3 regions of the Micromonospora sp. NPDC003816 genome follow, and region 3 is predicted to be linked to each of the others. Evidence: riboswitches for the same ligand, from Rfam matches in the RefSeq annotation. Region 3 holds a riboswitch; each other region holds the start of a gene.
The links. Region 3 has a riboswitch for cobalamin ahead of bluB (5,6-dimethylbenzimidazole synthase). Riboswitches for the same ligand answer to the same signal wherever they lie in the genome.
Positions count from the first base shown of each region.

Region 1: it holds a riboswitch for cobalamin, as region 3 does, so the genes downstream of both, ACFYTT_RS30075 (ABC transporter substrate-binding protein) here and bluB (5,6-dimethylbenzimidazole synthase) in region 3, are expected to answer to the same signal.
Region 2: it holds a riboswitch for cobalamin, as region 3 does, so the genes downstream of both, ACFYTT_RS23280 (energy-coupling factor ABC transporter permease) here and bluB (5,6-dimethylbenzimidazole synthase) in region 3, are expected to answer to the same signal.

Region 1 is NZ_JBIANP010000019.1:8,532-11,795, forward strand. Features, by position in the region: gene ACFYTT_RS30070 (FecCD family ABC transporter permease) at 1-891, opposite strand, end outside; gene ACFYTT_RS30075 (ABC transporter substrate-binding protein) at 963-1,946, opposite strand; cobalamin riboswitch at 1,977-2,150, opposite strand; partial or broken gene ACFYTT_RS30080 (TetR family transcriptional regulator) at 2,281-2,448, shown strand; gene ACFYTT_RS30085 (hypothetical protein) at 2,482-2,955, shown strand; gene ACFYTT_RS30090 (ATP-binding cassette domain-containing protein) at 3,067-3,264, shown strand, end outside.
Region 2 is NZ_JBIANP010000007.1:306,847-310,110, forward strand. Features, by position in the region: gene ACFYTT_RS23265 (energy-coupling factor ABC transporter ATP-binding protein) at 1-156, opposite strand, end outside; gene cbiQ (cobalt ECF transporter T component CbiQ) at 153-896, opposite strand; gene ACFYTT_RS23275 (energy-coupling factor ABC transporter substrate-binding protein) at 896-1,225, opposite strand; gene ACFYTT_RS23280 (energy-coupling factor ABC transporter permease) at 1,222-1,914, opposite strand; cobalamin riboswitch at 1,944-2,149, opposite strand; gene ACFYTT_RS23285 (DUF2267 domain-containing protein) at 2,244-2,648, shown strand; gene ACFYTT_RS23290 (roadblock/LC7 domain-containing protein) at 2,653-3,072, opposite strand; gene ACFYTT_RS23295 (YncE family protein) at 3,261-3,264, opposite strand, start outside.
Region 3 is NZ_JBIANP010000001.1:462,787-466,050, forward strand. Features, by position in the region: gene ACFYTT_RS01950 (VOC family protein) at 133-870, shown strand; gene bluB (5,6-dimethylbenzimidazole synthase) at 884-1,519, opposite strand; cobalamin riboswitch at 1,559-1,762, opposite strand; gene ACFYTT_RS01960 (MalY/PatB family protein) at 1,828-2,985, shown strand; gene ACFYTT_RS01965 (TetR/AcrR family transcriptional regulator) at 3,044-3,264, shown strand, end outside.

The DNA of each region.
Region 1 (3,264 bases), on a different contig from region 3:
CCTGGCCGCAGTGTCCACCCAGATGAGGAAGATCGCTCCGGCGAGGACGACGACCGGCAGCAGCCGCCGGTGGTCGGGGCCGGTGAACCGCCGCACGGCGTGCGGCAGGATCAGGCCGACGAACCCGATCGCGCCGCTTATCGAGACCAGCACGGCGGTCAGCAGCGCCGTGGTGACCAGCAGCAGCCACCGGACACGCCGGACGTCCACGCCGAGGGCGGCGGCGGCCTCCTCGCCGAACGCGAACGCGTTGAGCGCACGGGCGAACCGGAGGATCACGGCGAACCCCACCGCGAGCAGCGGCGTCGCCCACGCCAGTGCGGTCCAGTCGACGCGGGCGAGCGAGCCGGACAGCCAGAAGGTGATGCTCTGGGTGGCATGCGGATGGGCCACCCAGATGATCACGAACGTCGTCAGCGCGGCGCAGAGCTGCGCGACGGCGACGCCGGCCAGCACCACCCGGGTCGGTCGCAGGACCGCGCGCCGGCCGGCGGCGGCGACCACGACGGCGAACGCGGCGAGCGCCCCCACGAACGCGCCCCCGGTGAGCGCCACGGCACCCGCGCCGAGTCCCAGGACCAGGACGGCCACGGCACCCAGCGACGCCCCCGAGGAGACACCCAGGAGGTACGGGTCGGCGAGCGGATTGCGGGTGACGGTCTGCATGACCGCCCCGCAGGCCGCGAGGCCGGCCCCGACCACGGCGGCGCCCAGCACCCTCGGCAGCCGCAGTTCCCACACGATGTGGTCCCGCAGCAGCGGCACGTCGGCGCTCGTCAGGCCGAGATGATCGGTGATCACCAGCCACACGGTGCCCAGCGACAGGTCTGCGGGCCCCACCGTCACGGCCGCGGCCACCGACAACACCAGGCCACCCGCGAGTACGACCACCACGGCCACCATGCGCACCGCTCGGACCGGCTTCGCCGGAGTAGTCTGCGCCGGCCGGGTGGTGACGGTGGTCAGCTGCTCACCCCGCCGACGCCCCGGGCCAGCGCCTCCACGGCGAGCACGTTCCGCACCCCGGCCGCGGTGGAGGAGAAGGCCAGGGTGACGTACCGCTTGCCCTTGACGGCCGGCAGGTCCCTGAGCGCCGCGTGCTTCTCGAGGAACGCCTGCTTGTCGGCGGCGGTGTCCCAGCTCGCGTCGACGAGCACGATGACGTCGGGGTTGCGCTCGACGACGGCCTCCCAGTTGGTGTCGGCCCAACTGCCGGTCAGGTCGTCGAAGATGTTGGTGACCCCGGCCGCAGACATGATCATCGCCGGGCCGCCACAGCAGGCGCCGGCACTGGGCGCGTCGTTGCCGCCGTCCCACCAGAGCACCCGCGTGCCCTTCGCGCCCGCCGACACGTTCGCGATGCGCTGCTTCTGGTCGGCGATCAGCGTCTCGGCCCGCTCCACGACGCCGAAGATCGTGGCGATCTCCCGGATCTCGGTGAACACGTCGTCGATCGCCAGCTTCGCCGGTCGCGTCTCCTTCGGACATCCGGCGGTGGAGACGTACGTGCCCACGCCGAGTTTCTGCCAGTCGGCGCGGTCACCGGCCCCCTCGTCGCCGAACGCGCTCGCGAAGGAGGCGTAGACGAAGTCGGGCTCCAGTTCGAGCAACTTCTCCTTCGACGGGTACTCCTTGGCCAACACCGGCACCTTCGCGTACGCGGCGGCGTACTCCGGTAGCACCTCGTCGTCGAGGTAGGCGGTGCCGGCCATGCGGTCCTCCAGGCCGAGCGCCAGCATGATCTCGGTGGCAGGCTGGTTCATCGTCACCACCCGCGCCGGAGGGCTCGGGACCGTGACCGGTGTGCCGCAGTTGGTCACCGAGACCGGCCCGGCGGCGGGGGCCGTGGCAGTCGGCTCACTGTGGCCGGTCGCGGAGCATCCGCCGACCAGGGCGAGCATGACGGAGAGCGGCGCAGCAACGCGCCAGGACGCAGGGAACCGCATAGCGGGACCACCTTCCAGCACCTCGTGGACGGGTCGTACAGGTGCCGTGGCCGGTCTCCTGGCTGACGGGTGGTGCGCCGGTGGCCGGCCTTCCCAGGCATACGCCCAGTGACCTTGCGGTGGCCTCCAGCATCCCGATCACAGTGGCGAGGGCCGCACCGGTTTCACACCGGCTTCCCGAGCACCACGGCGAGGTCACCCTAACCAACGCAGGCAGCACCGTCAGTGGCCTAGATCATGGCGGGAGTCCACGTCGGCTCCGCCTGCCCCGGGACGGCCATTGCGGGATCGTTGAACGGGTGTTTAATCTGGTGTCGTGGCGTCGGACGACGTGATGTCGGCAGGGCGCGGTGGCGAGTTCGCCACCGCGAGCCGTATCCGTGACGCCGCCATCTCCCGCTTCGCTCGGGAGGGATTCGGTGCCGGGCTGCGCGCCATCGCCGCCGACGCCGGTGTCGCCGCCGGTCTGATCGTTCATCACTTCGGCTCGAAGGACGGCCTGCGTCGCGCCTGCGACGAACAGGTGCTCGCCGTGATGCGCGAGCAGAAGGCGAAGACACTGACCGACGGCACCGGCACGACCCTGTTGGCGCAACTGGCGGAGGTCGAGCAGTACGCGCCGATCGTGCGATACCTGCTGCGCAGCATGCAGGCCGGTGGTGAGCTGGCGGCCACACTCATCGAGCACATGATCGCCGACGCGGAGGAATACCTCTCCACGTCCGAGTCCGCCGGTGTGATCAAGCCCAGCCGGGAGCCCGCCGCCCGTGCGCGGTATCTGGCCTACCAGGCCACCGGCAGCATGGTGCTCTGGTTCACCCTGCACGGAGCCGGTGCCGCCCCGGACCAGTTCGCGGCCCTGTTCCGCCGCTACATCGACGATCTCACGTTGCCGGCCCTGGAATTGTTCACCGAAGGGCTGCTCGTCGACCGGTCGATGCTCGACGAGTACCTGATGTACGTCCCGGATCCGCCTGCCGCCCCCGGCGCGGACACCGCTGCACCGTAGTCACCACATTGCCCTCTGGGCGTGGCCCCTCCTTCCACCGCCGGTCCCACCGGTCGGCGGCATCCGTTCCGGCCCGGTGTGCCGGGCCTTCCTCGAACGAGGTCTCCCGCGATGACTGCTGCCATCGACATCCGACACGTCACCAAGTCCTTCGGCCGCATCCGCGCGTTGGACGGGCTGGACCTGCACGTCGCCGCCGGCACCGTGCACGGCTTCCTCGGCCCCAACGGCGCCGGCAAGTCCACCACCATCCGGATCCTGCTGGGCCTGCTGCGCGCCGACGAAGGCCAGGCCCGGCTGCTCGGCGGT
Region 2 (3,264 bases), on a different contig from region 3:
CCGGAACAGGGTCGTCTTGCCACCGCCGTTGGGCCCCAGCACGGCCATCCGCCGCCCGGCCGGCACCGACAGGTCGGCGCCGGTCAGTACCGGACGCTCCGCCTCGTACCCGAAACTGACCCCGCGCAGCTCCAACAGCGGCGGATCGCCGCTCACCCGAGCACCACCAGCATCCGGGTGGCCAGCACCACCGCCGCCAGCAGCAGCACGGTGACGACCAGGAACGCCGCCGACGGCTGGCGGACCTCGGTGCGTACCGCCAACGAGCCGGTGTAACCGCGCAGCGCCAACCCCTCCTCCCAGCGCCGGGCCAGCGAGAACGCACGGACGAAGACCGCGCCGGCCTGCCCGGCCAGCGACCGGTAGGTGCTGGCCCAGGTCCGGTAACCCAGCCGGGCCGCCTGGGCCTGCCGCACCGCGTGCACACTCTCCAGCAGCAGGAACAGCATCCGATAGATCAGCGCGGCCACCTCGGTGACCGCGCTGGGCACCCCGAGACGCTGGAGCCGGGGCAGCACGTCGGCCAGCGGCGTGGTGGCGGCGAAGAGCAACAGGCAGAGCAGCGCGGCGCAGGCCCGACCGGCGGTCGTGGCGGCCGTCGCGAGCCCCTCCGGCGCCCACCGGACCTGCGTCGGACCGGAGACCGCCACCAGCATCGGCACCGAGCCGGTCAGGATGAACAGCAACGGCGTCCGGGCCACCCGCACCAGCAGACGCGGCGGCAGCGCCGCCGGCCCGAGCAACGCCACCGCTGCGGTCAGGCCCACCACCAGGGCGCCCGGCCACGGCGGCAGGAGCAGGGAACAGCCCAAGAGCCCCAGGGCCAACAGGGCCTTCTCCACCGGGTGGCGGCGTCGCCAGGGGCTGGCGTACGCCGCCACGTCCAACGCGAGCACTAGTCGGTGGTCTTCTCCCCGGTCGCGGACTGCTCGCCACGCAGCCGCTGCCGGGTCCGGGCCACCCCGAAGTAATAGCCGAGGAACCCGGCACCGAGGGCGGCCTGAAGCGCGAACAACGCCGACTCGATCTCACCCGACGGCGGTTCGTAGATCGAACTGAACCACGGCTCGTAGTCGGGATGGTCGTTGACGATCGCCTCCTCGGCGAGGGCGTCGGCACCGGCGAACGGCTCCTCGCCGCTGCCGAGCCCCAGCACCAGCGGCGCCACCGCCAACGCCACCACGGCGAGCAGCAACAACAGGTTGGTCCGGCCGAACGACTTCACGCCACCGCTCCCTGGGTCGTCGGGGCCGGACGGCGCAGGATGCCGAGCCGGCGGAGTTCCTGCGGGCTCACCCGGACCAGCAGCCGGACCACCAGGACCGTGAGCAGCCCCTCGCTGATCGCCAGCGGGATCTGGGTGACCGCGAAGATGGACCCGAACTTGGCCAGCGCGCCGACGAAGCCCGAATCCGGGTCCGGGAAGGCCAGCGCGAGCTGCGCGCTGGTCACGCAGTACGTCGCCAGGTCGGCCAGGGCAGCGGCGAAGAACACCGAGATGCCGAGGCCGCCACCGAACCGGCGGATCAGCGCGTACACGCCGAAGGCCACCCAGGGGCCGACGATGGCCATCGAGAAGACGTTCGCGCCGAGCGTGCTCAACCCGCCGTGCGCCAGGAGGAGCGCCTGGAACAGCAACACGATCGTGCCGAGCACACTCATCACCGGTGCCCGGAACAGGATCGCGCCGAGACCCACACCCGTCGGATGGGAACAGGAGCCGGTCACCGAAGGGATCTTCAGCGCCGACAGGACGAAGGTGAACGCCCCGGCCGCGCCGAGCAACAGCTTCGCGTCGGGGTTCGCGCGGACCTGCTGGACCAGGTTGCGCGCACCGTGGATGACGAACGGTGTCGAGACCGCGAACCATGCCGCCGCCTGCACCGGTGGTAGGTAGCCCTCAGCGATGTGCATGAGTCGACCTCCCCTTCCAACACCTCGTGGACGAGATCACATGTCGGGGTCGGTCTCCTGGCTCCCGGATCGTCGCGTACTCCGGCCTTCCCAGGTCCTCCACGGACCCAGTGGCGTACAAGTCGGAGTGAACTCCCCGGTCACAGTGGCGAGGGCCGCGCCGGTATCACACCGGCTTCCCGTTACCGCGACGGCGCGACGTTATCCGTTCCGCACACCGACGCACAAGACTCGTCGATGCCACCGCGACCGTACGCGGGTGAAGAGTGCCGTTTGTCACGACGATTCACGGGTAGACGCCAGATCCGTTGCGAGAAGGGGCCGACCGGTTGGACGAGAACGAGTTCATCGACTCCGTGGCGCACCGCACCGGCGCGTCGACGGAGCAGGCGACCGCCATCGCGCGCGCCACCCTGACCACGCTCGCCGAGCGGATCGACGGCGGCGAGGCACGGGACCTGGCCGACCGACTCCCGGAAGGGCTGCGGGCGTACACGTTCGCGCCCAGCGAGACCGCCGAACGCTTCGGGCTCGACGTGTTCGTCGACCGCGTCGGCGGCCGTGCCGACGTCGATCCCGACCTGGCCGAGGCCGGCATCCGGGCGGTCCTGGACACCATTCGAGGTGACGTCGCCCCCGCCGACCACGACGACGTCATCGCGAACCTGCCGGCCGAACTGTGGCAGGTGGCCAACCCGGCGCCGTCGTACGACGCGCAGCGCGACCGCGGCTAGCGGGTCACCGCCCGGTCAGGTGGGGCGCCGGCTCCACGTACACCGGCAGATGGTGCCCGGCCCTGGCACAGAAGAGGGCGACCTCGTACGCCATGTCCCCCACCTCCGCCGAGCCGTCGATACCGACGGTGAGGATCGCCCCGTTGCCGGTGGTGGCGTGGAACAGGAACGCCCGCGACATCTGCACCACCACCTGGTGCAGCTCACCCTCACCGCACAATCGGGCGGCGGCCAGACCGAGCGCCTGGAGCCCACAGACCACACTGGACAGTTCCTCGGCGATCTCCTCGTCGATGCCCCGCGAGGCCCCCAGCATGATGCCGTCCGGGGAGAGCACCACCGCGAACTTGGCGCCGGGCACCCGATCCACGATGTCGTCGAGCGCGTCGTTGAGGTTCTCGGCGGTGACCAGGGCATGGGTCATAAGGGCGCTGTCCTCTCGTCGAAACTCCTACGTTCGTACCAGAGAAGACGCGGCCTCAGGAGCCCACTGGTGGCCCGATCCTGTTCTCCGATCCCCCTAACGTACGACGACGCTGGTCACCCTAATCGGACGGGTCGGACGTCCCGGTCACACCGGGAATCCCTCTTCTGACCGACGGTGACACCCGCTCAG
Region 3 (3,264 bases):
CGTGCTGTCACGCAGGGACACGATAAAGCTCTAATGCGGACAAGTCGGGCATAAATTCCGAAACTTCACGGAGGTGTATCGACCGGCATCAAGTAAATCGAATTCGTTTCGCGATGCCGCTAGCATCGCCGGATGGCAACGCGACTCGTGCAGATCAACATGAAGGCCCGGGACGACTCCGCGCTGGGCGCTTTCTGGGCGGCGGCGCTCGGTTGGGGGATCTCCAGCGAGGAGCCAGGCGTCACCAACCTCGAACCCGAGGGTGTCGACTATCCCGACCCGGTCGCCGTCTTCGTCGACCTCGTCGTCTCCGCAGAACCCAAGACGGCGAAGAACCGGGTACACCTCGACCTCGCCACCACCTCGGCGGACCATCACGCCGCGACGGTCGCGCGTCTGAAGGAACTCGGTGCCACCCCCGCCGACGTGGGTCAGGGCGACGTCCCGTGGACGGTGATGGCCGACCCGGAGGGCAACGAGTTCTGCGTCCTGGAACCCCGGCCGACGCTCCAGTACGTCGGACCGGTCGCCGCCGTCGTGGTCGACTGCGCGGACCCGCGCGCCATGGCCGACTTCTGGAGCACCGCCACGGACTGGCGTGTGCACGACGTCACCGACCGCGCAGCGGTCCTGCGCTCCGCCGCCGACGTGGGCCCGTACCTGCACTTCCTCCGCACGCCCGACGTGAAGACCGGCTGGAACCGGGTCCACCTCGACGTCCGCCCGTATCCCGGTGACGACCCGCAGGCCGAGGTGGACAGGCTGCGGACACTGGGCGCCACCACCGTGGACGTGGGCCGCGACGATCTCCCGTGGACGGTCATGGCCGACCCGGAGGGCAACGAGTTCTGCCTCCTCGCCCCCGGCTGACGCGCACCCGGGATCAGCGGTCCGACGGCTCCCACCGGTCCCGGTGCACCGCTGCCTGCCAGGGACGGCGCTGCCGCCAGCCGTGTCGCTCCAGGTCCGGCACCTGCTCCAGGTGGGTGACCGGACCCAGGCACAGCCAGGCCACCGGGCGGACACCCGCCGGGATCCGCAGCAGGTCCCGCACGAACGGCTCCCGGTAGAACGAGACCCACCCCACGCCGAGCCGCTCGGCCGTGGCCGCCAGCCACAGATTCTGGATCGCCAGGCACACCGAGTACAGGCCGGCGTCGGCGATGGCGTGCCGACCCAGCACCGTCGGGGACCCCCGGTCCGGGTCGTACGTCACCACGACGGAGAGCGTCGACTCCACCACTCCGTCGATCTTGATCCGGCTGAACCGGCGCGCCTCCTCCCCGTGCAGACCGGCGGCGAAGACGTCCCGTTCCTGCTGCACGTGGCGGTGGAACTCCGCCCGCAACCCAGGATCGCGGACCAGGATGAAGTCCCACGGCTGCGACAGACCGACGCTGGGCGCGGCATGCGCGGCGGCCAGTACCCGATCGAGGACCTCGGCCGGGATCGGCGCGCCGGTGAACTCGCCCCGTACGTCCCGGCGGGCGTGGATGACCTCGTACACATCGTCGAACATGGGCAGGCTCCCGCTGCGCTCCAGGCCCTGCCCTCACGGCAGGGCAACCAGGCGCGAGGCCGGTCTTCGGACTTCCGGATCGTCACCTCACCGCCCGCCTTCCCGGCCCGAGCCGGGCCAGTGGCTGCGCGTGACGCGCGTGGGCGGCAGCTCCCCGGTCACCGCGGCGGGCCCGTGCCGGACTCTCACCGGCTTCCCGATTCTCCCCACCACCGGCGGGGCACCTCGCAACAGTTCGTGCCGCCGAGCACCCTACCGGACACCGTCGTCCGTCGGCGCTTCCCGATCGAGTCACTAGTCTCGGTGCCGTGACCTCCGAGACCACGCCCCTGCGGCAGCTCACCCTCGATCAGCTCCGGAAGCGGACGAGCGAGAAGTGGCGCGCCCACCCGGGCGACGTGCTGCCGATGTTCGTGGCGGAACTGGACGCGCCGCTGGCCGGGCCGGTCGTCGACGCGATCACAGAGGCCGTCCGACGTGGTGACACGGGCTACCCCGCCGGCACCGCCTACGCCGAGGCGCTCGCCAACTTCGCCCGCGACCGCTGGGACTTCGACGGCATCGCCGTGGACCGCACCACGATGGTCCCGGACGTGATGAGCGGCATCGTCGAGGTCCTCGACGTGATCTGCGGCCGGACGGACGCTGTCGTGGTCAACTGCCCGGTCTACGCGCCGTTCTACCAGGTGGTGGGGCGTACCGGTCGCCCCATCGAAGAGGCCCCGCTCGGCACGGACGGCCGGATCGACATGACGGTCCTGGACGACGCGTTCCGGCGCGCGGCACGTCGTGGCTCCCGGCCCGCGTACCTGCTGTGCAGCCCGCACAACCCGACCGGCAGCGTGCACACCGCCGACGAACTCGCCGAGGTCGCCGCACTGGCGGACCGGCATGGTGTGCGTGTGGTGGTCGACGAGATCCACGCGCCGCTGGTGCTGGCCGGGGCGAGGTTCACGCCGTACCTGAGCGTGCCGGGCGCCGAGAACGGCTTCTCGGTGATCTCCGCGTCCAAGGCCTGGAACCTCGCCGGTCTCAAGGCCGCCGTCGCCGTCGCCGGACCCGCTGCGGTCGACGATCTCGCCCGCATCCCCGCCTGGGTCAACGAGAGCCCCAGCCATGTCGGAGTGCTGGCCCACGTCGCCGCCCTGCGGGACGGCGGCGGATGGCTCGACGCCCTCCTGGCCGATCTCGACGAGAACCGTCGTCTCCTCGCCCGGCTACTCGCCGAACACCTTCCCGCGGTCCGATACCGCCCTGGCGAGGGCACCTATCTGGCCTGGCTCGACTGCCGCGCCCTCGGCCTCGGTGACGACCCCGCCGCGACTTTCCTCGAACGCGGCCGGGTGGCGCTCAGTCCCGGCCCCGTCTTCGGCACCGGGGGAGCGGGACACGCGCGATTCAACCTCGGCACCACCCCCGAGCTGGTCGCCGAAGGAGTGCGGCGGATGGCCGGGGCACTGACCTGACGCCGGTGGCACTGCCGGCCCGTTCGCAGCGAACGCCGGGATTGCTACTGTGGTGAACATGTATGCACCCGAGGATCGCACCGCCAAGGCGATCATTCGGGACACGGCCCTGGAACTCTTCGGCGAACAGTGGCCGGCGGCCGCGTCGCTCAAGCAGGTGGCGGAGCGCGCGGGAGTCTCGCAGTCGCTCATCATCAAGCACTACGGGTCGCGGGAGGGCCTGGTCGCCGCCGTGGACGCGCACGTGCTGGGCGTGTTGGGCAACGCGCTGGAGGCACT